One region of the Brevibacillus sp. WF146 genome, then DNA from elsewhere that is predicted to be linked to it. Evidence: riboswitches for the same ligand, from Rfam matches in the RefSeq annotation. Region 1 holds a riboswitch; each other region holds the start of a gene.
The links. Region 1 has a riboswitch for cobalamin ahead of A6764_RS15655 (ABC transporter substrate-binding protein). Riboswitches for the same ligand answer to the same signal wherever they lie in the genome.
Positions count from the first base shown of each region.

Region 2: another riboswitch for cobalamin. It lies ahead of cobO (cob(I)yrinic acid a,c-diamide adenosyltransferase); the one in region 1 lies ahead of A6764_RS15655 (ABC transporter substrate-binding protein).
Region 3: another riboswitch for cobalamin. It lies ahead of A6764_RS04325 (energy-coupling factor ABC transporter permease); the one in region 1 lies ahead of A6764_RS15655 (ABC transporter substrate-binding protein).

Region 1 is NZ_CP109943.1:3,137,560-3,147,389, forward strand. Features, by position in the region: gene A6764_RS15650 (FecCD family ABC transporter permease) at 1-1,001, opposite strand, end outside; gene A6764_RS15655 (ABC transporter substrate-binding protein) at 1,134-2,144, opposite strand; cobalamin riboswitch at 2,382-2,586, opposite strand; gene A6764_RS15660 (M24 family metallopeptidase) at 2,603-3,697, opposite strand; gene A6764_RS15665 (alpha/beta fold hydrolase) at 3,857-4,048, shown strand; gene A6764_RS15670 (hypothetical protein) at 4,146-4,478, opposite strand; gene A6764_RS15675 (sugar-binding transcriptional regulator) at 4,475-5,440, opposite strand; gene A6764_RS15680 (NAD(P)H-dependent oxidoreductase) at 5,550-6,857, opposite strand; gene A6764_RS15685 (PTS glucitol/sorbitol transporter subunit IIA) at 6,876-7,262, opposite strand; gene A6764_RS15690 (PTS glucitol/sorbitol transporter subunit IIB) at 7,300-8,319, opposite strand; gene A6764_RS15695 (PTS glucitol/sorbitol transporter subunit IIC) at 8,342-8,875, opposite strand; gene A6764_RS15700 (transcriptional regulator GutM) at 8,945-9,358, opposite strand; gene lpdA (dihydrolipoyl dehydrogenase) at 9,456-9,830, opposite strand, start outside.
Region 2 is NZ_CP109943.1:3,797,605-3,807,434, reverse strand. Features, by position in the region: gene A6764_RS18790 (DUF2179 domain-containing protein) at 1-236, shown strand, start outside; gene A6764_RS18785 (M15 family metallopeptidase) at 377-1,087, opposite strand; gene A6764_RS18780 (M23 family metallopeptidase) at 1,454-1,984, shown strand; gene A6764_RS18775 (hypothetical protein) at 2,069-2,590, shown strand; cobalamin riboswitch at 2,682-2,896, shown strand; gene cobO (cob(I)yrinic acid a,c-diamide adenosyltransferase) at 3,099-3,647, shown strand; gene cobD (threonine-phosphate decarboxylase CobD) at 3,647-4,756, shown strand; gene cobU (bifunctional adenosylcobinamide kinase/adenosylcobinamide-phosphate guanylyltransferase) at 4,729-5,292, shown strand; gene cobS (adenosylcobinamide-GDP ribazoletransferase) at 5,289-6,029, shown strand; gene A6764_RS18750 (histidine phosphatase family protein) at 6,035-6,667, shown strand; gene cbiB (adenosylcobinamide-phosphate synthase CbiB) at 6,984-7,952, shown strand; gene cobJ (precorrin-3B C(17)-methyltransferase) at 7,980-9,671, shown strand; gene A6764_RS18735 (sirohydrochlorin chelatase) at 9,723-9,830, shown strand, end outside.
Region 3 is NZ_CP109943.1:895,049-904,878, reverse strand. Features, by position in the region: gene glnA (type I glutamate--ammonia ligase) at 1-1,221, shown strand, start outside; gene A6764_RS04340 (energy-coupling factor ABC transporter ATP-binding protein) at 1,374-2,213, opposite strand; gene cbiQ (cobalt ECF transporter T component CbiQ) at 2,217-3,008, opposite strand; gene A6764_RS04330 (energy-coupling factor ABC transporter substrate-binding protein) at 3,005-3,292, opposite strand; gene A6764_RS04325 (energy-coupling factor ABC transporter permease) at 3,293-4,054, opposite strand; cobalamin riboswitch at 4,204-4,396, opposite strand; gene A6764_RS04320 (quinone-dependent dihydroorotate dehydrogenase) at 4,486-5,574, opposite strand; gene ald (alanine dehydrogenase) at 5,903-7,027, opposite strand; gene A6764_RS04310 (PucR family transcriptional regulator) at 7,156-8,391, opposite strand; gene lpdA (dihydrolipoyl dehydrogenase) at 8,513-9,830, opposite strand, start outside.

The sequences.
Region 1 (9,830 bases):
CCAAACGAATAGGAACTGCGGCGCATCAGCCAGAGAAAGAACGGTCCGCCGCACAGGGCCGTGACGATCCCGATGGGAAGTTCCTGCGGCGCGAACGCCAGTCTGGCGATCACGTCGGCCCAGACGAGAAATACCGCTCCCAGCAGGGCGCAGACGGGCAGCACCCGCCGATGGTCGGAGCCGACGACGATCCGCACGATGTGAGGCATCATCAGCCCGACGAATCCGATTGCGCCGCTGATGGCCACCATCACGCCGGTCAAAAGCGCGGTAATCACGAGCAGCCCCTTGCGGAACCGTTCCACATGCACCCCGAGCGTGCGGGCGGTCTCCTCGCCCATCAGCATGGCGTTCAACGACCGGTAGCGGGTCAGAAGAAACGCAAGCCCGGCGGTCACGGCAGCAGCCGGGAGGGCGAGAAACTCCCATTTGGCGCCGGCCAGGCTGCCCGTCATCCAGAACAGCACGGCCTGAATGCCGTGTTCTTGGGGAGAGGAAAAGACGAGCAGGCTGGTCGCGGCGGACAAGACGGCAGACACGGCGATGCCCGCCATCAGCAGGCGAACGGTGGCGTTTTGCCCGCCGAGCCGGGAGAGGAAAAAGACCAGCAGGAGGGCGCCAAGCGATCCGGTAAACGCGCCGACGGACAGGGCGTACTGGCCATACAGCCCGAACGCGCCAAACAGCATGACCGACGCGGCCCCGACAGACGCCCCCGAGGAGACGCCCAGGATGTAGGGATCGGCAAGGGAATTGCGGACGAGCGCCTGGATGGCCGCCCCGACTACGGAGAGGCCGGCCCCGACGAGGGCGCCAAGCAGGACGCGGGGGAGCCGAATCTCCCAAATGATCGTCTCCGCCGCCTTTGACCAGTCGGGCTGCACCCATTCGCCGAAAAACGGCAGCCTGGACAGGGCAATTCCCCAGACCGTACGGGGATGAATGTCAACCGAGCCCAGCGTAACGGCAAACGTGACGGACGCCAGCAGGAGAGCCGTCAGACCGACGAGAACCGCGCAGAACCAACCCCGGCCTCTCTCCCCGATGAAAAACGCTGCTTTCCGCAAACCAATCCCTCCTGTCGAATGTGGTGAGGCGGCGGGAGAGGACGGCTCCGTCCCGCCCGCACGGCCTTAGTCTTGAAACTTCTCCGGATAGAATCCTTTGGCGAGCGTCTCCAGGGCCATTGGCGCCCGGACCCCCTCTGCCGCTGCGGAGAGAGGGAGGACGATCAGCTTCTGGTTTCGAATGGCCGGCAGGTCGGCCAGCTCTTTTTTCGACAGCAGCAGCTCCCGTTTTTGCTCGACGGTCTTGTCGCCGTAGTCGACGATGACGATCACGTCCGGCTGCCGGTTGACAACCTCTTCCCAGTTGACGGTGGCCCAGCCCTTGGGGATGTCGTCGAAGATGTTTTTGCCGCCCGCCATCGAGATCAAGCGGGTCATGTAGTTGTTGGCGGCCGTCAACAGCTGATCCTCCCCGCTGTCGTAGACAAACACGCGCAGCGGTTTTTCCGGCTGTCCGATCCGCTTGGCGATCTGCTCCATCCGTTCGTTCATCCGGGCGATCAGCTCGTCCGCCTTTGCTTCCACGCGGAAAATGCGGCCGATGTTGCGGATGTCCGTGTACACGTCTTCCAGTGTGGGCGACGTCATGTTGGAGGACTGATGCAGATACGCCTTGATCCCCAGCTTCTCCAGCTCTTCCACCGTGCCCACCGCTTTGTCGGTGAAGGCGCTTTTCCATCCGGCGTAGACGAAATCCGGTTCCGCCGCCAACAGCACCTCCTTGGACGGGTATGTCTTGGACAGCACGGGGATTTTTTCATACGCTTCCCGGTATTCCGGCAAAATGCGGTCGTCCAGATAGGCCGTTCCCGCCATCCTGTCTGCCAGACCCAAGGCCAGCATGATTTCCGTCGTGTGCTGATTCAGCGTGACGGCCCGTTTGGGCGGCTGTTCAAAGGTCAGCACGCGATCGCCGTTTTGAACGGTAACCGGCTGCGCCGCTTCCGCTGCTGCAGGCTCTGCGGCCGGTTGCTGTTGACGGTCGTCCGGGTGGGAACTGCCGCACGCCGACAGGAGAAGGGCAAGCAGCACTGTTTTGACCAGCCAAAAGCGGGAATTGAAACGAAATTTTTTCATGACACGTCCTCCTCTGCATATTTGATAATCGCAATCATTACGTTTTATACAAAACCTCCATGATACGGTCTCGCCCGCTCGTTGTAAACCTTTTTCCCACGTGTTCCGCAGCAACAAAAAAGCATCCCCCGTGTTGGACGAGAGATGCCAGTCTGCATGCGGACACGACAAAAGAACAGACGCGGGGCGCCTTTTCTTTCCGTTCCCTGCTTTCCACACATCCCCATCCTCGTGGGTTGAGCGTGATCGCTTCACGGCAGGTCTCCTGGCTTGGGTTCATCGCCCCCTGCACCTTCCCATCTCCCCGAATCAAGCGAGACAGTGGCTGTCGCAGGGCGCTCCCCGTCACAGTGGCGGGACCGCGTCGGACTTTCACCGAACTTCCCTTTTAAGCGCCCGGGCGCACCTGCACCCGGACGGCACCGTGAAACGCGCTATTCCGTTTTTTCGTCTGAGCCTTACCCGATGACGGTCAGCTGTTTCGGGAACTGCGTCAATACCTCGCTGCCGTTTTCCGTCACCAGCACGTCGTCCTCGATCCGCACGCCGCCCACGCCGGGGAGGTAAATCCCCGGTTCGATCGTGAAGACCATGCCGGGACGAAGCACTGCCTGGTTTTGCCCGTGAACCGACGGATACTCGTGGACGTCCATGCCCAACCCGTGGCCCAGACGGTGCATGAAATACGGGCCGTACCCTTTCTCCTCGATCACGCGGCGAGCCGTCTGGTCGAGGTGAGCCAGCGTGACGCCGGGGCGCACCTCGGCGATGGCCGCTTCGTTGGCCGCGAGCACCGTCTCGTAGATCTCCCGGAGCTGCGGGCTGATCTCGCCGACCGCAAAGGTGCGGGTGATGTCGGACACGTAGCCGTCAGCCGCCACGCCCAGGTCAAACAGCAGCAGTTCTCCCTCGCGCACCTGCCGGCTGCCCGGAGTTCCGTGCGGCAGCGCCGATTTTTCCCCGGCCAGCACCATCGTGTCAAACGACGGCCCGTCCGCCCCCAGCCGCTTCATCTGGTACTCCAGTTCGGCGACGATCTCCATCTCGGTGACGCCCGGTTTCACTTTTTTCAGGCTCTCGCGCAGCGCCTCTTCCACCAGCCGCACGGCGTGCTTGATGCGGGCCACTTCCTCCGCCGACTTGATCAGCCGCATTTCGCGGAGCGGCTCTTCCACATCGGCGTACCGCGCTGCCGCCACGACCGCGCTCATCGCTTCGAAGCGCTCCACGGTCATGTGGCTCTTTTCGATGCCCAGCCGCGTCAACCCGGCGGGCAGCGCCTGTTTCAACACGTCGTACGGATTGTCCGTATCGGTATGCGTCAGAATCTGCTTGACGCCGGACGCCGCCTCGGCCGCCGCTTCGCGATCCAGCGCCGGGACGATCAGCGACGGTTCGCCCTGCGCCGGGATGATGAGGCCCATGAACCGTTCGTGGGGTTCCGTAAAAAAGCCGGTCAGATAGTAAACGTGTTTGGGCGAGGTGATCAACACCGCGTCCAGCTCTTCCTTTTCCATATACGCGCGCAACTGCTGCATGCGCTCCTGGTACAACTCGCTCACCCTGCTTTCTCTTGGTTTCTACTGCGAGGATACCATGTCCCCGGGAAAAAAAGAAGCGGACGGGCAAAAAAAACCGACGCCCGCACCCTGTGCCGGCTGTACGCGGCGGGCCATCGCTACCGCTGCACCGAACGGCTGCAGGAAATCCGCGTGCCGGTTCTGCTCGTCTACGGCCAGCAGGACAAGCGGATGTACGCATACGGCCGGATGCTGGCCGAGCACCTGCCCCACGCCCGGCTGGCCCTGATTCCCGGCGTCAAGCATCAGGTCGTCACCCGGGGCGCCGGGCCGTTTAACGAATGGTGCCGGGAGTTTGTCTTAATCGGTTGGAGGCGAGACTGACGATGTAAGGTGAGCGCAGAGGCATCCGTCCAGTTGGGTCAGCTCTTGGACCGGGCGGATGAAAACGTAAAAAAGCCGGTGCCCCAGAGGCTCCGGCCTATCCGTCAGATTTTTTCCGGCAAAAGTTCCACAAATCCTTAAACTCCGAGTATGTGCGGAACGGCTTGCTGAGTACGCGGTAAGGGAGCGATTTGAGAAAATGGGGGATGCTGCCCTCGACTTCCTCCTTCACCCGCTTCGGCTTGCTCATGATGCGGTGCAGGTAATTCAGGTACAGCTCCTTTTCGATGCCCGAGGTCCGTGCATCCGTCTTGCCGCACGTCTCGCACCTCACCTCGTACAGGATGTCGTCGATGTACGTCACTTCGTGTACCGTTTCGTTCATGCACGACAGACAGTACAGGGCTGCTTCCATCTTTTTCTTCCTCATCTGCTCTCCCCCCTTTGCGCCTTCGCCAGCAGTGCCTCCGCCAGCGCTTCGTCGATTACCAGTTTGTCAAAATAGCCGCCCTGCAGCACGCCCCAGACCGCTTCCAGCTTTTTGGTGCCGGAAGCGACGCCAACGACGGTGGGAATCCTCCGGAAATCGGCCAGCTCCAGTCCGATCACCCGATCGTTGAGGGAGTTGCCGATTTCTTCGCCGTCCCGGTTGTAAAAGCGGGAGCTGATGTCGCCGATCGCCTGGGCGGCCCGCAGATGCTCGATGTCTTCCGCTTTCAGGTAGCCCATCTGCTCCATCGTCGATTCGAACGGATTGCCCACGCCGACCACAGCCAGTTCCACCTTTTTCGCTTCTTCAAGCAGCGCTCCGATATCCGAGGACTCCAGCAGCTGCCGCTTCAGTTCCACTGACTCCACGATGGCCGGCGCATATAAGAACTGGCAGGTTCCGCCCAGCTTTTTCGACCACTCGTACGCCAATTGGTTGGAGTGAATCTCGATGCGATGCCGCCCGATGCCGCCGACCAAAGGGTATACCTTCATTTTATGGTGCTTTTCATAGGGATATTCGTTAACCAGGTGGTACAGCGTCGTCCCCCAAGAAATGCCGACCCGCTTTTTATTGCGAATCCAGCGGGTCAGATGCTGGGCGGCCGCCTTGGCCACCTGCTGTTTCACAATCTCCTCGTTGTCGCTGCCGTGAGCGGGAACCACGATCACTTCATCGATGCCGTAGGCCGCCTCCAACTGCTGCTCCAACTCCACCATGCTGACGGTCTCGTCACGAATGAAAATTTCCACGATGCCCGTATCCTTCGCCCGCTGCAGCAGCTTGGAGATGACTGGCCGCGAGACGCCCATCTTCTTAGCGATTTCCGCCTGCGTCAGCTCCATCATGTAATACATTTTGGCAACTCGTACCAGTTCCCGCTTCTCTGTCCAATTGTACATAGCGACCCCTCATCAAAACCGTTGCTATCTGTTTCCAATTTTCATTATAGCACAGTTGGTCGCAATCCATCAGGGGCGAAACACACCTCGGGAACGCCGGCAGGCGGCTTCATCGGACAGCGAGACGGGCGGCCTCCCTGTCCATCTGCTCGCGGAGGCGGCCGATCAGCGTCGATTCGGTAAACTCGACGTCGTCGTAGGTAATCACCTCGCCCAACGCCACCGGCCGCTTCAGCCGGATGTGCGGACCGATCAAACCGATCGGCAGCGCGTTCATCGCCTGTTTGTCGGCGGCGGTCACAATCCGGCCGTAGGCGGTAAAGCCGCCGATCCCGTCCAGCGCTTCGCCAGCGGCCAGCGCCTTTTTGGCCACGGCCACTGTTTCCGCCACCATCCCGTACTCGGGCGCGATCGTCGCTTCTTTCATGAGGTAGGCACGGGCGACCGAGAGCGGCGTCTCCAGACTGGTCAGGTGATAGGGGCGGTACAGCAGGTAATGGGGACCGCTGCCCATTTTCAGGTACTTCATCGTGTCGTGCACTTCCTGCATCGTGGAGGTGATGACGACAAACACCCCCGGCGCGACGCCGTCGATGTAATCCACCACTTTGGTGCGCTGAAGTATCCCTCCCTGTTCCTGCAGCGAAAACAACCGCGGCAGTTCCTCCAGTCGCGCTTTTCGCCCGTGCATCCCCGGCACGTCCGGGACGAAGCCGGTCGCGTTGGCGACAGCCGTCATCTCGACCATCGTCTTGGTTCCGTCTTGAAACGAGGCCAGCATTTTCGGGCTGGAGCCTTTCTGCAGGGCTTCCGCCCGGGCGGTATCCGGGTTAGCCTGCAGGTTCAGCGGGTTGTTTTTTCCCTTGCCCAGCGCGATGACGTCAAAGCCCAGCGTGTCAGCAAACTCGTACAGTTCCATGATCGCGCCCGGCTCGTCTCCGGCGGAACCGGTGTAGACGACGCCCGCCTCGTCGGCCAGCCGCTTGAGCAGCGGGCCGACGGTGACATCCGCCTCCACGTTCAGCATGACGATGTGCTTGCCGTGTTGAATCGCCTCGCAGGCCATCTGCGCCCCGATGTCGGGAATCCCGGTGGCGTCCACGATTACGTCAACGTTGTCGAGGCGCGGCACCATGACCGCATCGGTCGTGACGACGGCGCGGCCGCCCGCAATCCAATTGTCCGCTTTGTCTGGATCATTCGTTTCCTTCATCGCCGCTTCCGGCACGTCGGCCCGGCGAAACGCCTGCCTGGCGTTCTCGGGAAACAGATCGGCCGCCGCCACCACGCGCATGCCGCGCATGCCTGCGATCTGCGCAATCAGCCCTCTCCCCATCTGTCCGGCCCCGATAAGCCCGACCCTAATGCAGCCGCCGTCCTTGTGCAGCGCATCCAACCGTTTTTTCACACCCAACATGGTCCTCTCCCTCTTTCTCTACAGATTACCGCCGGAACCCTTCTCGCGGACAAACGCCACGACCGTCCCCGACTCCAGCGACGGAATCGCCCGCTCCTCCACATGGATCGTGCCCGGCAGCTGCGGGGTGGGCCTGCCGTCCGCCTTGATCGTGCAGTGGCCGAGCGTCTTCAGCGTTTCGTTTGCCTTTTCCCCCACGCTGGTGACCCGGTACAAGCAATCGCCGATCATCAGAAAATCGCCTGGCAGGACCTCCTCCGCCTGTTCCGATCTGGTGTGCAGAACCGCCATGTCGCGCAGTTCTTCGGGGACGTCGTGGTTGAACAGAATCAGCGTGTTCTCCTGCAAAAAGGCGGGGACCAGCTCGCCGATGTCAACAATGGTGGAGTGGAACAAAGGTTTCATGATCGCGTACCTCCCGGTGCATGTGTTTTTTATCCGCTCACTCGCTGTACAGGCCAACACTCATGAAATAGGCGATGACCACCGCCAGCGGGCCGGTGATCTGGCGGGACAGCAGCACAGCCGAAACGCCCACCTCGATCGTTTCCGGTTTGGCCTCACCCAATGTCAGTCCTACCGGCACGAAGTCGCAGCCGACCTGCGGATTGATCGCAAACAGGGCGGGCAGGGCCAACTGCGGTGGGATGTTGCCGCGGCCGATTTCCACGCCGACCAGCACGCCCACCACCTGGGCGATCACCGCCCCCGGCCCCAACAGCGGCGACAAAAACGGCAGGGCGCAGACAATGGAGATGATCAAGAGGCCGATAAAGCTGCCGGCCAGCGGGGAAATGACGTGGGCCAGCACATCGCCGATCCCGGTGTACAAAATGATCCCGATCAAGGTGCTGACAAACGCCATGAACGGCAGAATGTTTTTCAGCACCTGCTCAACGGTGTCGCGCCCCGCCTGATAAAAGGTGCCGACGACGCCGCCCATCAGCCGCCCTACCTTCTCGATGACATTGGGCTTGCGCTGCGGCTGCTGGCTCTGCATCCGGGCCACTTTGACCCGAGCCTCCGTCTTCAGCTCCTGCGCCGATTTCGGCTTTTCCGGCTCGCCTGCCTCCTGGGCGACGGCCGCTTCGGTTTGCAGTTCCACGTTGGCCGTCTTCACCCCGGAGACGAAGTTGGATTCCTTGATGAAGTTCATTAGCGGCCCGGACGGAGATGCCGGGGTCACGTCGACGGTCAGCACGCCCAACTTGGGGTAGACGCCGCAGCGGGCAGTGCCGCCGCAGTCGATGACGACGCAGGCCATCTGGTCCGGCTCCACCTTGGTCGTAAAGGCGTCGACCGCCTCTCCGCCCGTAAGCTGAGCGATCCGTTCCGCCACGGGATGAATCCCTCCGCCCGTGATAGAGGCGATGTATTTCTTCTCGTCCGTAGGCAGAATGCGCAGGGGGCCACCCCACCCGCCCTGTCCTTTTGTGATGACAACAGCGCGATAGCTGCTCATGCTCTTGTCCCTCCTCTCGGTGTCAGGCCGACGCCTGCGCTTCCCTGCGCTTCAGCATCATCCGGGTAATGTACTCGGTCACGATGCCGCGGATCAGGATGACGATGATTCCGACCAGGAAAAAGCGGATGGCGAGCGGCCCCAGCGACAGCCCCAACTGGGTGATCCCAGTCGCGATGCCCATGTAGACGAACAACTCCGCGGGGTTGGCGTGCGGGAACAGACCGGTGATGGGATGGCAGAACGACACGGCGGAATCGTAGAACGCCGGTTTCTGGTGCTCGGGAAGAAACTTGCCGAAGGTGTACGCCATCGGATTGGTCAAAAAGAACATCGACAAGAGGGGAAAAACCGAGTACCTTAGCAGCATGTTCCCCGTGCACCTGGCGGCAAACCGTTCAATCCGTTCCTCACCTACAAACTTTACGAAAGCGTTTACAGCCGTGATCAGACAAATGAGCGTCGGGATGATGCCGGTCACCAGTCCGACAAAGGTCTCCCCGCCCTTTTGAAACATGCCGATAAACCCTTCCGCAAGATGAACGAAAAAGTCCATGTCTCATACCTCCTCCAATAAAATGAAGAGACCAGACGACGTTTGATCCATCTGGCCCGCGGCCCCGTGTTATCCAATGTGTTCCTGCTGCTTCTGACGCTGCTTCTCTTGCTCCGCCCTGATCTGTTCAACCGCCAGGGCGAGCGCCGCCTGGACGGAATCCCCCGGCTCGCGGGAAGCGTGGGCGAGCACCTCCCCGATCGGCCTGCCGACGGGCTCCAAAAACGTGCGAAAGCGGGAAAACACGCTGATGCCGGCCATTTTCCTGCAGTGGGTGACGACGCCGCGCTCATCTGTGACCACGATGACGACCGCACCGGCGCCGAACCGCCGCCTGCTCACCCCTACCCCCAGAAAGCCGCGCTCGTGCCGCTGCAGTTCGCGCAATTGCTCCCGATAGTGACGCGCCTGAGCGGCAGCAAGCAAAATCTGCAGCACCCACATGCAGACAAACAGCAGGATGAAAAAGCCCCAGGAAGCCAAGCGACCACCTCTCTTTACAAACGTTCCTTATAGTTACAATTGTAAAAGACGGGAGTTGTCGCTTCAATCAGAATTTTCTTTCGATATGACGGTACCATCACGAATGAATTCCCTTCCCCCGCCATTTGGCCGCCACTTCCATCAGGCTTTCCGATATGGTGGGATGGGCATAGATCATGCCAGCCATCTCTTCCACCGTCGACTCCGTATGGATGAAGGCGGAACCTGCCGCGATCATCTCGGTGACGTGCGGCCCGACCATGACGACCCCCAGCACTTCTCCATACGTCTCTTCGGCGATCAGCTTGGTAAAGCCCGTGTAATCGTCCTCCGCCAGTGCCTTGCCGTTTCCGGCGTGCGGATAGACGGCGGTTTTGACCCGGTAGCCCTGTTCTGCCGCCTCCCGCTCGCTCAACCCGACGCTGGCGATCTCCGGATGGGTGTAAACACAGCGCGGCACCGTCCGGTAATT
Region 2 (9,830 bases), 660 kb from region 1:
TCGATTCGCCGGAGCTTGACCTGCCGGCAAAGATGAGAGAACACGGCTTTGGCGTCACCTCCTGGGTGGCGGATGGCAGAGACGGCAAACGGCTGGTCATGCAGGTGCTGACCAAGCGAAGCAACGAGCAAAAGCTGTGGATGCTGATCAACAACCTGGCGCCGAAAGCGTTTGTCATCTCGTTTGAGCCGAAGCACCTGAAAGGCGGTTTCTGGGTAAACCGGCTGAGAGGCTGAGGGAAGCGGCAGAGACGAACAGCGAATGCAAGCAAAAAACAGCCCGCGTGCACCGGATGGAACACCGGCGGCACAAAGGGCTGTTTTTTGCGTGTGGGAAGCATCTCGCCCGGCTCAAATTCGGCCAGGAGACATTCGCATCATTGAACTTTTCGTTGGAACAAGTCCACAAGTCCGCCGTAGATGGCTTGTCCGTTCGTCTGTCTCGCCCAGTTCAGGGTGCCGTACTCGTAGTGCCACCACTCCTGGGGATAGTTGACGAACCCTGCTTCCGTCATCAGATGGTACAAGAGGCGGCGGTTGTCGCGGATGCGCCGCTCGGTCTCGTCCGGGTCGCGCATGCGTTCAAAGTAGCGGGTCGCTGCCCGCTCGCTGAAGTCGTCAAACGCCGTGCCCATGTCCAACCAGCCGTCCGGCCCCGCAATCGTCAGGTCGACGGCTCCGCCGGACAGGTGAGGGGCGGGCTTGTGCACGTCGACGGTGGGAGAGGCGACGTACTTGTCCAATTCGCGGGCCAGCGCCTCCCCTTCCTGCCAGCCCTGGTCGATCAGCGACTGCTTGAACCGCTCGTACAGCGAAGCCTGCACCCGATGGGAACGCCATCCGTCCAGCACCACCAGCCGATAGCCGTCGGGAAGCCGCCCGGCCGCTTGGGCCAACCGCAGCGCCGCCCCTTCGCGCAGGTACGCTTCCGGGAGGGCACCCTGATAGCCTTGATGGTAGTAGGCGGGGTAGACGGAGATCCTGGGCGAGAGCGTCGAGAGGGGAACCAAGGGATCGCCGCATTCCCGCAGAGGCGGAAGCGGTGCGGAATCGCTGCGCGGCTCGTGCGGAATCGGGGGGTATGTCATACGGGTCACCTCCGTGCTGTGTGTTTGAATGGTTTTGCAGCTATCGTAACGAATCATAGAGATACAGTAAACGGATTCTTTCAGCAAGGATCAATGGGCACACATCCTGCTGCGGCACAAATCCTCACGATTTTTCTTCCCGGAATGATGGCAGCAGGGGTTGGGCTAGCTGCATCGTTATCATACTTGTCATTACCGAGTACTGTTCCAGCGCTTGTGAAAGTGTTTATCTTCTCACAATAAAACACTAGATAATTCCAATATTTTAAGATGGTAGTTAACAAATCTTAATATATATTATATAGTAAATATTGGTATTTGAACAAAGTTGTTATGGGGAGGGAAAACTGATGCTGAAAAAGATGTATGGATTGGTATGTTCAACCGATCAAACACAATGATATTGATCCGGATACCGGAAAAAACCTAATTACAAGATACTTGCATTTGGAGCCCGGAACGTTAAAGTTTACAACTAATAAAACAGTAAGCAAAGGTACAACAATTGCTACCTCTGGTAAAAGTGGAGCCACTGGTTACCATTTACACTTCGATGTAAATGCAAAAGGAATGACTTATCCGGGTGATTACGATACGTTTTCTCCCTGGGTTTTTTGGCCCGAAAAGAGACCTTCACTATTAAATATAGATCTTGGGGGAGATACACAAGGACAACACGAGGAAAAGTTCGACGATCCGGAATACTTCTTCGACTTTTTACTTATCGATTACGTTGGTAAGGACGAATTTTTTAGATGGATGGACTCTATTGAGGAGTCAGAGCGTACAATGACAAACTTTAAAAAATATTTCAAATTAACAGAAAAAGATATCAATAAGATTATGAAGACTTCATTGTCGCCTGAAAGAGAAAAGAAAATTTTGGGTAAATCCTAGATTAACTCCACTTAAAAACACTCTCATGACTTAAAGCGTGAGAGTGTTACATTTTCTATTCAATAACGAAGGAGGACAACCATTTTGCAAAGAAAAACGTACCTATACCTAACTCTTCCCGTAGCCATTGCCGCGATCTTGGTCACCTTTTATACCATTGATTCGTTTGACAGAATCTTCGTATCCTCACCAGAAAGGCAGACCGTTCGTGAAGAAGATGTGCTGCAAACCGTTGCCAGGATAAAAGACAACGTAAAAATCGGCTCATCCAAACAAGAAGTCGCCGCACTGTTCGGAGACCGTTACGTTCTCGTGGATGACCAGGGGGATCTCGAAAACGGCTGTGAAGAATTCTGGCTGTACCGCTTTTTCACAGAGGAGGATTACCAGCCTTCGGTGCCCGACCATGTCATTGATGAAGAAGGAATTCGCAGTGGAAAAGTAGGAGCCGCTTTCTTCATCGGCTGGAAAGATGAACGGGTGTACCTGTACACCATCGCTTACCTTCAAGGCCCGAATCACGATCTACATTTTTACTCCAATGTGAATGGAACCATCGAGGATGAAATCATGAATCCAGACGGCACGACGACTCGCAGCGAATAAGACAGCCCATTGAACCCCCGCTTTTTCCTTCCTATCCACGGCCACTTTTGTTATGATGGAGACAAGTGCCAGTCATGTGCGGCACAGACAGCTTCATACGGAGCAAACAGGTCTTCACCTGCGCGGACGCTTCCGGGTGGGTGAAGTTAAAAGGGAAGTTTGGTGAAAATCCAACGCGGTCCCGCCACTGTAAGAGGGGAGTTTTCCTTCACGGCGACAGCCATCCACTGCTCCAGCGGGAGTGGGAAGGAGAAGGAAAGCGGCGATCCTCAAGCCAGGAGACCTGCCTGTTTTGCGTGTGCACTGATTTCCTTCGGGTCAAAGGAAAAGGTGAGGATTGTCGTGGACGTCGTGTCGACGCTTTGCTTCCTTTGGTTTCCAGGGAAAGCAAGGCGTTTTTTGTTGTTTCTGGAAAGAAAATGTGAACGGTGTTTGCGATGGCCTACAGGGAGCGGACCGTTTGGCGTCGCGTCCCTGGTTGGCCGGCGAGAGGGGAGGAAACGGGCCGATGAACAAACCGGACAACAAGCGGGGACTGGTCCTGGTGTACACCGGGGACGGCAAAGGGAAGACGACGGCGGCACTCGGGCTGGCCGTACGGGCGACCGGGCGCGGCAAGCGCGTCTTGGTGGTTCAGTTTATCAAGTCGCCGGAGCGCACCTACGGGGAAAAGATCGTGTTTGACCGGCTGGGAATCGAGATGGTGCAGAAAGGCGTCGGCTTTACCTGGACCAAAACGCCCGAGGAGCACCGCGCCGCCCTGCGGGAAGCGTGGCGCTACGCCAAGGAGCAGGTAATGGGCGGCCAGTACGACGTGGTGATTCTCGACGAGCTGAACAACGCGCTGGCGATTGAGCGTTTTCCCGTGGCGGACGTGCTGCCGCTGGACGATGTGCTGGACACGATCAAGAACAGGCCGCGCCACGTGCATCTGGTGATTACGGGACGAGACGCGCGGCCGGAAATCACGGCGATCGCCGATCTGGTGACGGAGATGAAAGCGGTCAAGCACTACTATGACGAGGGCATCCCCGCCGTCCTGGGGGTGGAGTATTGATGACGGACGTGCTGGAGGTGTTCGGCCACGGCGGCGATCTGGTCACGGCGGCGGAGCGCTTCGGCGTGGAAGCCGGGCGATTTGTGGATTTCAGCGCCAACATCAACCCGCTGGGCCCCCCAGCCCGCGTGCTGGAAGGACTGCGGGAGGCGCTGCCCCAGGTGGTTCACTATCCCGATCCGGGGCACCGGTCGTTTCGCAGCGCCTTGGCGGCGAAGCTGAACCTGCCGGCGTCGTGGCTTCTGCCGACCAACGGGGCGGCCGAGGCGATGGCCTTGGTGATCTTCGCGCTGCAGCCAAAGACGGTCGGCATCGTCACGCCCTGCTTTTCCGAATATGCCCAACTTTCCAAGCAGTTCGGCGCCCGCGTGCTGGCGTGCCCGGGCCGGGAAGAACGCGGCTTCAAACCGGACGAGGCGGAACTGTACCGGCTGTTTGAACGGGCGGACCTCGTCTTTGTCGGTTCTCCCAACAACCCGACCGGCCTCTTGTATGAACCGGACGAACTGCTGCAGATGGCCGGCTGGACGGCCGAGACGGACACGCATCTGGTGGTCGACGAGGCGTTTCTCGACTTTGTCGCGGAAGAGCGGCAGTTTACGCTGGCCGACAGGCTTTCCCGGTTTCCGCGCGTGCTCGTGATGCGCTCGCTGACGAAGATGTTCGCCATCCCCGGGCTGCGCCTCGGCTACGCCGTCGCCGTTCCCGCGCTGATCGAACGGCTGCGGGGAAAGCAGGTGAGCTGGAGCGTCAACAGTCTGGCGCTTGCGGCCGGGGAGCTCTGTCTGGAGGAATCCGCCTACGCAGCGGATACCAGGCGGCTGATCGCCGAGGAGCGCTCCTATCTGTCCGGCGTCATCGGGAAGGAGTTGGGCTGGCGCGTCTGGCCGGGCGAGGCCAACTTTCTACTCGTGCGCTGTCCGGCTGGACTGACGGCGGCGGAACTGCAGGAGATGCTGGGCAGACGGGGCATCCTGATTCGCAGCTGCGCCATGTACCCCGGCTTGACGCCCGGCGATTTTCGCATCGCGGTCCGCACCCGGCAGGAAAACGACCGCCTGCTGGCGGCCTTGCGGGACGTGTGGAGCGAAAGGAGGGAGCGGCGCTGAGCCTGATCGTGGTGACCGGGGGCGTCCGCTCGGGAAAGAGCCGCTTCGCCGAAGAACTGGCCGCACAGACGGGAAGCCCCGTCTTGTACGTGGCCACCGGCCAGGTATGGGACGAGGAAATGAAGCAAAGGATTGAGCGGCACCGGGCGCGGCGACCCCGAGATTGGGGACTGGCCGAAACGAACGGCACCCTGTCCGCTGCCCTTCCCCAAATGGAGAGGTATCCGGTGGTGCTGCTGGACTGCCTGTCGACGTGGATCAGCACGCGGCTGATGAGCGTGCCGGAAGCGTCCTGGCGGGACGAAGCGATCTCGCGGGCGCTCATGGACGAGGCGGAGCAGTGGCTGGATGCCGCCTGCAGCGGCGGCCGGACCGTCATCGCCGTGACCAGCGAGGTGGGTCTGGGCGGCGTCGCGATGACCAAGCTGGGCCGTTGGTTTGCCGACGTGCTGGGCGACGTCAACCAGTTGGCCGCCAGACGGGCCGATACCGTCTACGCCGTCTTGGCCGGCATTCCCTGGAGGATTAAAGGATGAACGCGTTTTTTCATGCCCTGTCGTTTTTTACCCGCATCCCTGTTCCCTGGCTGCGCCCGTCAGAAGAAGCCTGGAAGAAGAGCGTCGCCTGGTACCCGGCTGTCGGGCTGGTGATCGGCTTCGTGCTGTGGGGGGCGCATCAGGCGGCCTTGTGGGCGTTTGCGCCGCTGACCGCTGCCGTATTGACGATGGCCTGCTGGGTCTACATCACCGGCGGGCTGCATCTGGACGGCTGGATGGATCTGGCGGACGGTCTGGGCAGCAGCCGGCCGCGGGAACAGATGCTGGCGATCATGAAAGACAGCCGGACCGGCGCGATGGGGGTGCTGGCGGCGATCGTGCTGCTTCTGGTCAAGACGGCGGCGCTGGCCGAGCTTGACCGGCCGGGTCTCAGCGCCTGTCTGTTCCTGGTGCCCGCCGCCGCCCGCACGCATGTGCTGCTGGCGATCCGCTGCTGGCCGTACGTCACCGGGGAAAAGGGCATCGGCAAAAGCGTCGGCGAGGCGCTCCGCCCCTGGCACATCGGTATCGGCTATCTGCTGGTGCTGGCGTTGGGCTGGTGGATCGCCGACGTCCGGGCGGTGACTGCCGTCGTGCTGTCGCTCGCGGCCAGCCTGCTGTTTGCCCGCTCCGTCGCCCGCAAGCTGGGCGGCTTGACCGGCGACTGCTACGGCGCCCTGATCGAGAGCGCCGAAGCCGTGATGCTGCTCATCCTGATTGGGAGCTGGTGGCCGTGAGATGGATGTGGGTGAGGCACGGACAGACGGAGGAGAACCGCGCCGGCCGCTACCTGGGACACAGCGATGTGCCGCTGAACGAGCACGGCTGCGCGCAGGCGGAGCAGGTGGCCCGGCTGCTCGCTTCGGAACGTCCGTCGGCGCTGTACACCAGCGATTTGCTCCGCTGCCGGCAAACGGCGGAACGGCTGGCAGCGGTCTGGGGACTGGAGCCCAGGGCCGTTCCCGCTCTGCGCGAGCTGTCGTTTGGCGCGTGGGAGCGGCTTACCTATGACGAGCTGATGGCCCGGGACGGCGAGCACGCCCGCCGCTGGTACGACAATCCGTTCGACTGCGCTCCGCCCGGCGGGGAGACCTTGGCCCAGTTGGGGGAGCGGGTGGATCGCTGGCTGATGCGGCTGACGAAGTCCGTCTCCATGGACGATACGGTCTGCCTGGTGACCCACGGCGGCGTCATCCGCTGGTTTCAGGCGGCCTGGGTGGAAAACGATCCCCGCCGCTACTGGCAGGTGGACGGCGTGGGCCACGGCGCCGTCCTCGTCGCCGAGTGGGACGGACGCCGCTGGACGGCGTCGCAGATTGAAGACAACCCTATTGAATCGAAGGAGAAGCATGTTTCCAGGCAGAGCGACTTGTGAGCCCTACCGAGCGGAGCAGCGATTTGCGGGAAAAAGGAGCGCCACCTTTGCATGGACTGCGCAGCGATACGGCTTTGGCGATCCCCCGCAAATCGATGCGGAGCGTGCAGCCAGTGCTTCCTTGCTGGGCGAGTACGGAGCGGATGCCGGAAACGTGCTTCTCCCCCCAGCAGTCACGTTGTCTACACTGGGACGCCGCTGGACGACGTCGGTGCGGCGCTAGGCAGGCGGGAGATGCGGGAGATTGGAGCTTGCCTGCCTCCCGTCCGGGAAAAAGAACGGAACTTCCGTGAGTGGAAACAAAGAGAGGGACGAGATGAACGAGGCATTGATATTGCTCGCGGCGTACTGGATAGACCGGGTGGTGGGCGATCCGCGCGGCCTGCCGCATCCGGTGGTCGGAATGGGCTGGTGCATCTTGCGGCTGGAGCGGCTGCTGCGCGCGCTGGTCAAGCGGGAAGAGCACCTGAAAGCGGCCGGCCTGCTGTTCCCGCTGTTGATCGCAGGCGGCAGCCTTGTTGTCACCTGGGCACTGCTGTACGCGGCGGGAAGGGTCCATCCCTGGCTGGCCGCCGCCCTGGAAGTCTGGCTGATTTCCGCCACGATTGCCACCAAAGGCTTGGCCGACGCCGGCATGGAAGTTTTTCATCACCTCCGGGCAGGTGATCGGGAGGCGGCGCGCCGGTCGCTCTCCATGGTCGTCGGCCGGGACACGGAGCGGCTGGACGAACCGGAGATTTGCCGGGGGGCGGTGGAGACGGTGGCGGAGAACATCGTCGACGCGATCATCTCTCCGCTGGTGTACGCAGCGCTGGGCGGCGCGCCGCTGGCGATGGCCTACCGGGCGGCCAATACCCTGGACTCGATGGTCGGCTACAAGAACGAGAAGTACCGCAATCTCGGCTGGGCGTCGGCGCGGTTTGACGACCTGCTCAACTTCCTGCCCGCCCGCCTGACCGCCCTGTTGCTCGTCGCCGCAAGCTGGCTGATGCGGCTGGACTGGCGCCAGTGCTGGGCGGTGATCCGGCGCGACGCCCGGCTGCACATGAGCCCCAACAGCGGACTGCCGGAAGCGGGCGTGGCGGGTGCGCTCGGCGTGCAGCTTGGCGGACTCAACTACTACCAGGGCGTGCCGTCCAACCGGGCCAAACTGGGCAATCCCCTCCGGCCGCTCCGCCCGGACGACATCGGCGCGGCGGTCCGGCTGATGAAGCTGGTGTCGGTCCTGGGGCTTGTCGTCTGCATGGCGGCGGCCTTCGGGATATCCGTGAGTACGGGCGAATAGGGACGCGTTATGGAAAGGAGGCTCCTCATGAGCGGAAAATTGTTTGTCATCGGCTTTGGGCCGGGCAGTTTCGACCACATCACCAAGCGGGCCCGGGAAGCGATCGAGGAAAGTGACGTGATCATCGGGTACACCACCTACGTGGACTTGATCCGCGGCCTCTTGACCGGTCAGGAGATCGTCAGCACCGGCATGACCGAAGAGGTGAGCCGGGCGCGGGAAGCCGTCCGGCAGGCGGAAGCGGGCAAAAAGGTGGCGGTGATCTCCAGCGGCGACGCGGGCGTGTACGGCATGGCCGGGCTGGTCTACGAAGTGCTGGTGGAACAGGGCTGGACGCGAGCGAACGGCGTGGAGGTGGAGGTGATCCCCGGCATCTCCGCGATCAACTCCTGCGGGGCCCTGCTGGGGGCGCCGATCATGCACGACGCCTGCACCATCAGCCTGAGTGACCACCTGACGCCGTGGGAACTGATCGCCAAGCGGATCGACGCGGCGGGGCAGGCCGATTTCGTCATCGCCCTGTACAACCCGCGCAGCGGACGGCGGACGCGTCAAATCGTGGAGGCGCAGCGTATCCTGCTCCAGTACCGCTCGCCCGACACCCCGGTCGGCATCGTCAAAAGCGCCTATCGGGAGCGGGAGCGGATCGAGCTGACCACGCTGGCCAACATGCTGGAGCACGACATCGGCATGCTGACGACGGTGATCATCGGCAACTCCTCCACCTTTGTCTACGACGGCCTGATGATTACACCGCGCGGCTATCAGCGCAAGTATACGCTGACGACAGACGAACAGGCGCTGAAGCCCCACCAGCGCCTGCGGGTGGAAAACGAGCCGTGGTCGCTGGAAGCGCAGGCGGGAAGCGGCGGCGTTCATGCAGCGCCATCCCCTGCCTCGGAGGAGTCCGCCGCGGCTGTCCTGGACGCGTCGACCGGACAGCGGGAGCAGCCTGACGCCGACAGGACGCCGTACGAGTGGGCGATGCAGGCGCTCGCCGCGCTTCATGCGGACAAAGGACCAGAGACGGCTGCTCTGCAGGCTGGCAGTCCCCCCAGCGGATTTGTGCCCGAATGGATTTTCGAGTGCGCGGTCAGCCCGGGAGTGGCAAACAAGAAGTTTACCCCCCAACAGATGCTCGCGCTGGCCGAGTTGGCGGGCGAAAAAGGGGAAATCGAATACACGCCGCATCACCAGATCATCTTGCGCGTCCCGACCGCCGATCCCGGCGCGGTGACCGAACGCCTGCGCCAACTGGGGTTGGTGCTGATGCCGACCGGTGACGTGGTGCAGGTGAAAGCGTGCGACTTCTGCGACGGGGAGAAAAAGGACGGGATCGCCTACGCGGAGGAGATTCACCAAAAGCTGGGCGGCCAGGAGATGCCCAAGGAGCTGAAGATCGGGTTCAACGGCTGCGGCATGGCCTGCTACGGCGCGGTCAAGGAAGACATCGGCATCGTCTTCCGCAAAGGAAAGTTTGACCTCTTCCTTGGAGCCAAAACGGTGGGGCGCAACGCCCATGCCGGCATACCGGTGGCGGAGGGCATCGCGCCGGAGGAAATCGTGCCGCTGATCGAGCGGATCGTGGCTCGTTACAAGCGGGACGCCTTCCCGAACGAACGGTTCCACAAGTTTTTCCAGCGCGTCGGCGAGATCGAGGGATTTGTCTGGCGGGAGCCGGCCGCGCCCAAGATTGAAAACGCCGTCTGCGGGGATTGAGCGCACCCGCCGGGCCGGAGCGGGCCCGCAAGCGAAAAAGGAGGACGAGACATGGACGCGGTGTTGTTTGTCGGCCACGGGAGCAAGGATCCCGAGGGCAACGAAGAGGTCAGGCAGTTTGTGGCCTCGCTGGCCCCGGAACTGGACGTTCCCATTATC
Region 3 (9,830 bases), 2.2 Mb from region 1:
GTGGCGATGCCCGACCCGGCCAGCGCGTTTATCGACCCGTTTGTCGAAGCGAAAACGCTGAACATCGTCTGCAACATCTGCAATCCGGACGGCACTCCCTACGAACGCGACCCGCGCGGCATCGCCCTGAAGGCGGAGGCCTACCTGAAGCAGACCGGCCTGGCCACCGACGCCTACTTCGGCCCGGAATCGGAGTTCTTCCTGTTTGACAGCGTCCGCTACGCTTCCGGACCGTCCGGCTCCTTTTTCCACATCGACTCCGAGGAAGCGTTCTGGAACACCGGCAAGGAAGGGCAGAACCTGGGCTACAAGGTGCGCAACAAGGGCGGCTACTTCCCCGTGCAGCCGACCGACACGCAGATGGACATCCGCAATGAGATGTGCACGCTGATGACCCAAGCCGGCCTGAAAGTGGAGCGCCATCACCACGAGGTGGCCACCGCCGGCCAAGGGGAAATCAACTTCCGCTTTGACACCCTGACGCGCACGGCTGACAACCTGCTGCTGTTCAAGTACATCGTCCGCAACGTGGCGGCCAAGCACGGCAAAACGGCCACCTTCATGCCGAAGCCGATCGTCGGCGACAACGGCAGCGGCATGCACGTGCACCAAAGCCTGTTTGACGGCGAACGACCGCTCTTCTACGAAAAAGGCGGCTACGCCAATCTGAGCCAAATGGCGCTCTACTACATCGGCGGCATCCTGTATCACGCGCCGGCCCTGATCGCGCTGACCAATCCGAGCACCAACTCGTTCAAACGGCTGGTGCCCGGCTACGAAGCGCCGGTCAACCTGGTCTTCTCCAAAGGGAACCGCTCCGCCGCCATCCGCATTCCGGTGGCTGCCGTGACGCCGAAAGCGGCTCGCATCGAGTTCCGCACCCCGGACTCCACGGCGAATCCGTACCTGGCCTTCGCCGCCATGCTGATGGCCGGCCTGGACGGGATCAAGCGCAGGCTGGACCCGCGCGAACTGGGCTACGGGCCGGTTGACCGCAACATCTACGACCTCTCCGATGCGGAGAAACAGGAGATCAAGAGCGCACCCGGCTCGCTGGAAGAAGCGCTGAACGCGCTGGAACGGGACCACAACTTCCTGCTGGAAGGCGGCGTCTTCACCCGCGACGTGATCGAAAGCTGGATCGCCCTCAAGCGCGGCGAAATCCAACAAGTGGAACGCACCGTCAATCCGAAGGAATACGAACTGTACTATGATCTGTAAGCCGGGGCCCGCACGGCGAACCGGTTCCTCTCCGATCCGGAACCGCGAAAAACCGAATCTGCCGCGAGAAACGAAAAGACCGAGGCACAGTCCCTCGGTCTTTTCGCGTCAAAAAAGCGTCATGCGAACGGCCAACGGTTTCAGCCGCTTCGTTACAGCGAACGCAGCCGCTCCGCCAGTTCGCCCGGCGTCCGGGGCAGGCCGCGGCCGAGCCGTTCTTTCACATGGCCGGGGATGGCTTCCCACAGCTCCAGTACGGCGGGCGGTTTCATCCGCAAGTCGGCCAGGATGTCCCGGCGGGCAAAGACCCGCTCCGGCTCCCCGGCCAGCACAAGCCGCCCCGCGTCCATCACAAACACCCAGTCCGCCCAGGCAAACGCGAAATCCAGGTCATGCGTCGCCATCACAATCGTGGTGCCTGCCGCATGGATGCGCTCCAGCTCGCGGACAAAGGCCTCCGTCTGCCACGGGTCCAGGTAGGACGTCGGCTCATCCAGCAAAAGCAGTTCCGGCTCCATCACCATCACGCCGGCCAGTGCCACCCGCCGCTTCTGGCCGAGACTCAGATGGTGAACCGGGGTGTCGGCCCACTCACTCATCCCGAACGCCTCCAGTGTCCGCCGCACTTTTTCCTTGATCTCGTCTTCCGGCAGATGGAGGTTGCACAGTCCGTACGACAGATCCTCGGCGACGGTGGCGGCGATCAACTGCTGTTCCGGGTCCTGAAACACAAGGCCCACGTTTCGTTTGAGCGCCTGCAGTTCCGCACGGCGAGCGCTGATCGGCACGCCTTTCCACAGGACCTGTCCCTTTTGCGGGCGAAAAATGCCGTTCGCATGCAGAAACAGCGTCGACTTGCCGCAGCCGTTGCGGCCGAGCAGCGCGCATCTCCGGCCGGCGGGCACGGCCAGCGTCACGCCGTTCAGCGCCGGCTGGCGGGCGCCCGGATAGGTGTAATGCACGTCGGCAAACTCAAGCACATGCGTTGTCACGTCTCATCCTCCGATCCACCATTCCCATGCCGCCAGCAGCACGCATCCGGCCAGCGCCTCCCGCTCGTGCCGCTTGGAGCGGACATGTGCCGACAGGCCGACGACGCGAAAGTCCTCCGTGAAGCCTCTCGCCATCATGCCCAGGTACACCTGCCGATACCGGAGCATCGCTCTTCCGAACAACCGGGTGACCAACCTGCCGGTGTCGCGGAGCGCCGCGCGAACTCCCTGATAACCGCCCCTCGCGATTTGCGCGGTCCGCAGCCAGGCTGCCGTTTCCAGAAACACAAACACGAAGCGGTACATGATCATCACGAGATCGGTCAGGACCGCCGGCAGGCCGATGCGGCGCAGCACCTGGAGCAGCTCGGCAAACGGCACGGTAAAGAGCACGAAATAAAAGCACGACAGTGCCGCGAGGGAGCGGCACAAGAGGGTCGCCGCCCGCGCGACGCCGTCCGTTGTCACATAGGCCACCCAGCCTCCCCACTGCCAGGCGGCCAGGACATTCGCGCCGCTGCCCCACCCCGTTACAGGCGCCACTTCCACCAACAGGGCCGGCATTCCCGCCGCCAAAAACGACAGCGCGAGAACGAGGCCGACCAGGTAGACGCGACAGGGGATGCGGGCGTAGCCGACGATCCAGACGCTGATCCAGACAAAGGCGGCGAGCTGCACCGGCGGATGGCTGGCCAGGACGATCAGCATCAGCGCCAGGGCAAACAGCAGCTTGCGCCCGGGTGACAGGCGGCGCAGCCGGTTGGTGTAGGCGAGCGCATCCAACTGCCCGATCATTGTTCCTTGCTGTTGTTCAACCGGCCCCGGTACAGGCCGATTGCGTATCCGATAAATCCGGCGCCCAAGGCGGCCTGCACGGCGAACAGCAGGCTCTCCGTCTCGCCGCCCGGCGGCTCCAGCAGCGGCTGGAACCACGGCTCATAGCCGGGGGCCACTTCTTTGATCGCTTCTTCCGCCGCGCCGTCCGACCCGCCAAACTCCGAATCTTTCACCAATACCAGCGGCAGCGCGGCCAGCACCGCCACCAGCAGCAAAAGCACCCAGTTGGACCAGCGTTTCATTTACATCCCCTCCCGTTTGAGCAGCGGCAGCTGCATCAGCTCTTTTGCGTTGTACGACTGCAGCCAGTTCCAGACGAGCACCGTCAGCAGCCCCTCGCTTACGGCCAGCGGAACCTGGGTCAGCGCGAAAATGCCGGCAAATTTGGCGAACGAGGCGGCGACACCGCCGGAAGCGGCCGGAAACGCCAGCGCCAACTGCAGCGACGTCACCACGTACGTGCTCAGGTCGGCCAGGGCCGCCGACAGGAAGACAGCCAGCCGCTGGCCGCCGTTGGCCCGAAGCACCAGCCGATACACCCCGTAGGCGACAAACGGCCCGACCACCGCCATGGAAAACGCGTTGGCGCCCAGCGTGGTCAAGCCTCCGTGGGCGAGCAGCAGGGCCTGGAACAGCAGCACCAGGGTGCCCAGCACCGACATCACCAGCGGGCCGAACAGGATGGCTCCCAGGCCCGTCCCGGTCGGGTGGGAACTGCTCCCGGTCACGGACGGAATTTTCAGCGCGGACAGGACAAAGGTAAACGCCCCCGCCACGCCTAACAACAGCTTCAATTCGGGGTTATCCTGGACCAGCCGCTTGATGGAGCGCAGGCCCAGCAGGAAAAAGGGCAGAAACACGGCCCACCAGAACAGCGACCAGCCCACCGGCAAAAAGCCTTCCATGATGTGCATGGCGTATCCGGTCTCAGGCTCATTCAGTACAAAGTACAGGACAAATCCGGTCACAAGCAATCCGCTCATCAGCGAACGCGAACGGCTCATTCAGCATCCTCTCCCTATCTGGTTCGACATCGAACGTCCAAGAAAAAAACTCATCCGGCCGGATGAGCTTTGCGCAATGTCAATAGACGACTACTCCCTGAAACGAAACAGTCGTGCTGCCTGGGCTCACCTCTCCTTTCCTCGAAGGCTTTTGGGTGCGGCAGCTAGGTAGGTCTCCTGGCTTCCAGATCATCACGCTCTTTTGCCTTCCCCGTCCGGCGACCGGCGAGTGGCCTGTCAAAAGAGAATTCCCTGGTTACAGTGGCGGGACCGCTCGGGATTTTCACCCGATTCCCTGTTACCCCTTATATGCATAAGGGCACCTAGCTCCGTTGTATTCCGTTTTCCATCATTTTCTTGGACGTTTGCGTCCATTATATACGAACCCCCGCGAAAGCAAAAGGGGAGAATCGCTTTTGCCCCGAGGTGCGCTATCGCGCGTCCACGCCCACCGCGTCGCTGATGCGGGCAAACCCGTCCCGCTTCAATAGCTGCACCAGCCGTTTGTTGATCTGGCGGGCGATGCCCGGCCCGCGGTAGATCATCCCCGTGTACACCTGCACCAGGCTGGCGCCGGCGCGAATCTTGCGGTAGGCGTCGTCGCCGGTGAAGATACCGCCCACTCCGACGATCGGCACCTTGTCCCCCACTTCCTGGTAAATTTCTCTTACCCAGGCGGTGGACCGCTCCTCCAGCGGCTTTCCGCTCAAGCCGCCCGCCTCCTCGGCGTAGGGATGGCTCTCCACCCCATCGCGGGACAGCGTCGTGTTGGTGGCGATGATGCCGGCCGCCCCCTCGGCCACCGCAGTCCTGACCACGTCACTCATCTGCTCGTCCGCCATGTCGGGCGACACCTTCACCAGGATCGGCTTCGCCTTGACGCCGCGCATCTCCAGTTCGGACGCCTTGGCCTTCACTTCGCGGATGATGGCCCGCAGGCTTTCCGACTCCTGCAAATCGCGCAGGTTGGGCGTGTTGGGCGAACTGACGTTGATCACAAAGTAGTGGCCGTACGGATAGAGCAGGTCCAGGCACTTGCTGTAATCGGCCGCCGCTTCCTCATTGGGCGTCAGCTTGTTCTTGCCGATGTTGATGCCGATCGGGATGTCGGCATAGGCGTAGTCCACCAGGTTTTGCGAGGCGGTGTAGGCGCCGTAGTTGTTGAAACCCATGCGGTTGATCACCGCCTGCTGCTCCGGCAGGCGGAACAGCCGCGGCTGCGGATTGCCCGGCTGTCCCTGCGGCGTGATCGTGCCCACTTCCACGAACCCGAAGCCCAGCGAAGCCAGCGCGTGGTAGACTTCGGCGTTTTTGTCAAATCCGGCGGCCAGTCCCACCGGATTGGGAAAGCGGATGCCCCAGAGCTTTGTCTCCAAACGTTCGTCGCGGAACTGGTACACCATCTTCAGGATGCTTTTGCCCGGTGCGGAGTTTTCCACTGACCGGAGCACGTGTATGGTCTTCTCGTGCGCCTCTTCCGCGTCCATCTGAAACAGGAACTTTTTGACCAGTTGATACATCGCTGCACTCCTCACTCGTTCTACTGCCTAGTAGCATACCATATTTGCAAAAGGGTACGCACTACGAGAGAAGTACCCTTTCCCTCCGGTTACGGAAAACCTTCTGCCAATATCTAGGGAAGACACTGGTCCATCCGCAGCAGGCGGCTATTCCGTCACAACTCCTCCTGCCTGCCGGCAGCCGGCGCCTTTAGCAACTATTATCCTCATTCCCTATGCCTGTATTCTCTCAAACCCGATCTCCCGGCAAAAAAACTGCCCGCCCCGATCGGCAGGGCAGGCAGTTGGTCACGGTTGTGCTGTGTCGGCTGGGATCGTCCCGGCCCGGTCAGTTTTTCACCAGCAGCACGTCGTCGATGGAGACGTACGGCAGGTTGTGCGCTTCGGCGACGGCCTTGTAGGTCACTTTGCCGTCGATCACGTTGACCCCTTTGGCCAGCGCGCGGTTCTCCAGGATCGCTTGGCGGTAGCCCTTGTTGGCCAACTGAACGGCGTAGGGCACGGTCACGTTGGTCAGGGCCAGCGTGGAAGTGCGCGCCACCGCGCCCGGCATGTTGGCGACCGCGTAGTGGATCACGCCGTGTTTTTCGTAGGTCGGGTTGTCGTGGGTGGTGATGCGGTCGATCGTTTCGATGGATCCGCCCTGGTCGATGGCCACGTCGACGATCACGGAGCCCGGCGCCATCGTTTTGACCATTTCTTCCGTCACCAGGCGAGGCGCACGGGCGCCCGGGATGAGCACGGCGCCGACGAGCAGGTCCGCCTTTTTCACCGCGTTGGCGATGTTGAACGAGTTGGACATCAGGGTTTGCACGCGGCCTTGGAACAGGTCTTCCAGTTGGCGCAGGCGATCGGCGTTCACGTCGATGATGGTGACGTTGGCGCCCAGGCCGACCGCCATTTTGGCCGCGTTGGTGCCGACGATGCCGCCGCCGATGATGACCACTTCACCCTTCTGCACGCCAGGCACGCCGCCGAGCAGCACGCCCTTGCCGCCGTACGGCTTTTCCAGGAACTGCGCGCCGATCTGCACCGCCATGCGGCCGGCCACTTCGGACATCGGCATCAGGAGAGGCAGTGCGCCGTTGTCCAATTGGATGGTTTCGTACGCGATCGCCACCACTTTTTTCTCCATCAGGGCGCGGGTCAGTTCCGGTTCCGGCGCCAGGTGCAGGTAGGTAAACAGGATCAGGCCTTCGCGGAAGTAGCCGTATTCGGACGGAAGCGGTTCTTTTACTTTCATCACCATATCGGCTGCCCAGGCTTCCGCCGCCGTCGCGACGATCTCCGCCCCAACCGCCGTGTAATCGTCATTGGTAAAGCCGCTGCCCAGGCCTGCACCGTTTTCGATGCGAACCGTGTGGCCGTTTTGCACCAGTGCAGCCACGCCGGCAGGCGTAATGGCTACGCGATTTTCGTTGTTCTTGATCTCTTTGGGAATCCCTACAATCATGGTAGTACGTCCTCCTTCGCAACGCCGATTAACGTGTGTACTACCATTGTACAGCGTTTTCAGGACGCGTTTCCTTGGGGATTCCCTTAATCTTTTCGCCTCTCTGTTTGTGTGTTTTCACAAACGAACTAGCGTTCCCGGTCCAACTTGTCCATTTTCAGTTCCAGATACAACGCGGCGCGCTGGTTCATGTCCTCCAGGTCGACCCGCAGAATCTCCTCGATGCGGCGCAGGCGGTACCCCAGGGTGTTGATGTGGATGTGCAGCCGCTGGGCGGTGACGTTCGCCCGGCCGGCAGCGTCCAGGTACGTCTCCAGCGTCTCCATCAGCGCGGTCTGGTTTTCCCGGTCATACGCCTTGAGCCGGGCCAGCCGGTCGTTTTCGTAGCCCTGCTCCTCGTCCCACTCCTTCAGCTTCAGCAGGTAGCGGTAGATGCCCAGTTCGTGGTACCCGTGGATCCCTTCCGTTTCGCGCGGAAACAGCCGCTTTACCCGGACCGCGTGGAGCGCTTCCCGGTAGCTTTTCACGATGTCGGGGTAGGCCTTGTAGACGCAGCCGTAGCCGGCCGTCACCTGGCCTTCGCGGACGTGGGCCACCAGCTTGCCGAGCGAGTCGGCCAGAAACTGCTCCGTTTTGCGCAGCAGCTCGTCTTTTCCCTCCTTGCCCGAACCGAAGAGGCCGATCAGCAGCACGATCTGTCCGCCATCCACCACCCACAGCAGCTTGTCGCGCATCAGCAGCGGGTAGAGGTACTGCTCCAGCCCCGTTCCGGCCGCCTCGATGACGCAGATGAGGTAGGAGGAAGGCAGCCTCATCTGCAGACTTTCCGCTTTTTGCCGAATCAGCGTGTCGCTGGTGTGATTGCCCAGCAACAGCTCCCAGAGAAACTCCTTGCGCCGCCGCTCCTCCGCCTTCCGCTTTCCCTGCCGCTGCACCAGCCGGGTCACCGCGGCCCGCGCCGCCTGTCGCAAAATTTCGTCGTCTTCCTCGGTCAAGGGACGGTTTACTTCCTGGGCCCAGATGTATCCCAGCACGTCGCTGCCGCGGCGAATCGCGATCGCCACCCGCTTGCCAAGCCCCACCTCGTCTTTTGCCGGAATGTGCACGGGGTCGTCCTTTGTCAACAGCTCCTGAAACACCCCGTCCTTCCACAACCGGGTCAGCACGTGTTCCGGCACCCGCCGGCCCATGATCGTCGACCAGCGGGCCTGGTCGGTGCTTTCCCCGTGGGAGCTGTAGGCGATCAGCCTGTGGTCGGCATCTTCGATCGTGATCGGATTTTGCAGGAGATCCCCGATGATGTCCGCCAGTTCTTCGATATCCGCATGTTGGTACTGCTGAAAGTAATCAGGTTGAACAGACACGGTTCCACCTCTTTGCCGGCCATGTGTACGTGGTTCTATTATACCGGAAAGGCGGAAGGGGGCGGAACAAAAGAAAGCGGGTCACCGCTTTGCCTGCCTGGCAGCGATGACCTGCTTGACGTCATCCGTGAACAGCCTGGCCGATCCCGCCCCGAACCGCCTCCCAGAGCGTTTCGGACAGCGTCGGATGAGGCGCGATCACGTTCTCCGCCGCCTCGGCTGTCATTTCCGTGTGCAGCAGCAGCGCGGCCTGGCCGATCAATTCGGTTGCCCGCGGCCCCACCAGGGAAATCCCCACGATTTCATGATAGCGGGGTTCGATCATGACCTTTGCCTTGCCGGCTGTCTCCTGCAAGATCTGCGCCCTGCCGTTGGCCGCAAAGGGAAACTCGCCGACCAGGATCTCCCCGTAGGCTTCCCGCGCCTGCCGCTCTGTCAGTCCGACAGAGGCCACTTCCGGCGAGGTGTAGATGCAGCGCGGCACCGCGCGGTAATGGACGGTGCGGTCCCCTCCGCAGATGTTGACGGCGCTCACCTCTCCTTCATGAAACGCCACATGGGCGAGCTGGATCCCCCCGATCGCATCGCCCGCCGCGAAAATGTGCGGCAGGTTGGTCTGCATCCGCTCGTTCACCTCGATCCCGCGCGAAGTGACGCGCACCCCGATCCGTTCCAATCCCAGACCGGCCACCCGGGGCCTGCGTCCGATGGCCACGAGAACGGCATCTGCGGCGACCTCGATCAGGCCCGCCGGTGTGCGTACCCGCGCAGTTCTCGTCGTGTGATCCAGCGCTTCCACACGGCTGCCCAGATGGACGGTGACCCCCGATTGCTTCAATCCCCGCTCCAGGACGGCGGCAATGTCGGCATCTTCGCCGGGCAGCAGTTGGTCTGCCATCTCGACGACGATCACTTTGCTCCCCATCCGCCCGTACAGCGAAGCGAATTCACAGCCGATCACGCCGCCGCCCACGATCAGAAGCACGGGCGGGGCCGCGTCAAGCGACATGGCGTGACCGCTGTGCAGGATCCACTCGCCATCGAACGGCGCAAACGGCAGGGCGACGGGCTCCGCGCCGCTGGCGATGAGAAAGCGGTCCGCTTCCAGCCGCTGTTCACCGTCCGTCCGCTCAATGCGCAGCCGGTGCTCGTCGATGAATGCCGCCTTCCCGCGTATGACCTGCACCTGGTTTTTCTTCATCAAGTGATGAACCCCGCTGGTCAGCCTGCGCACAATGCCCTGCTTGTACGCCTGCACGTTTTTCCAGTTGACGCGGGCCGCTTCCGCCGGCACGTCGATGCCGAAGCGGCCGGCGCGCTGAACATGCTGGTACATCTCTGCCGACTCCAGCAGCGCTTTGGTCGGCATGCAGCCTTCGTTCAGACAGGTGCCGCCCAGTTCCTTTTCCTCGATCAGGAACACCCGTTTCCCCAGGCGT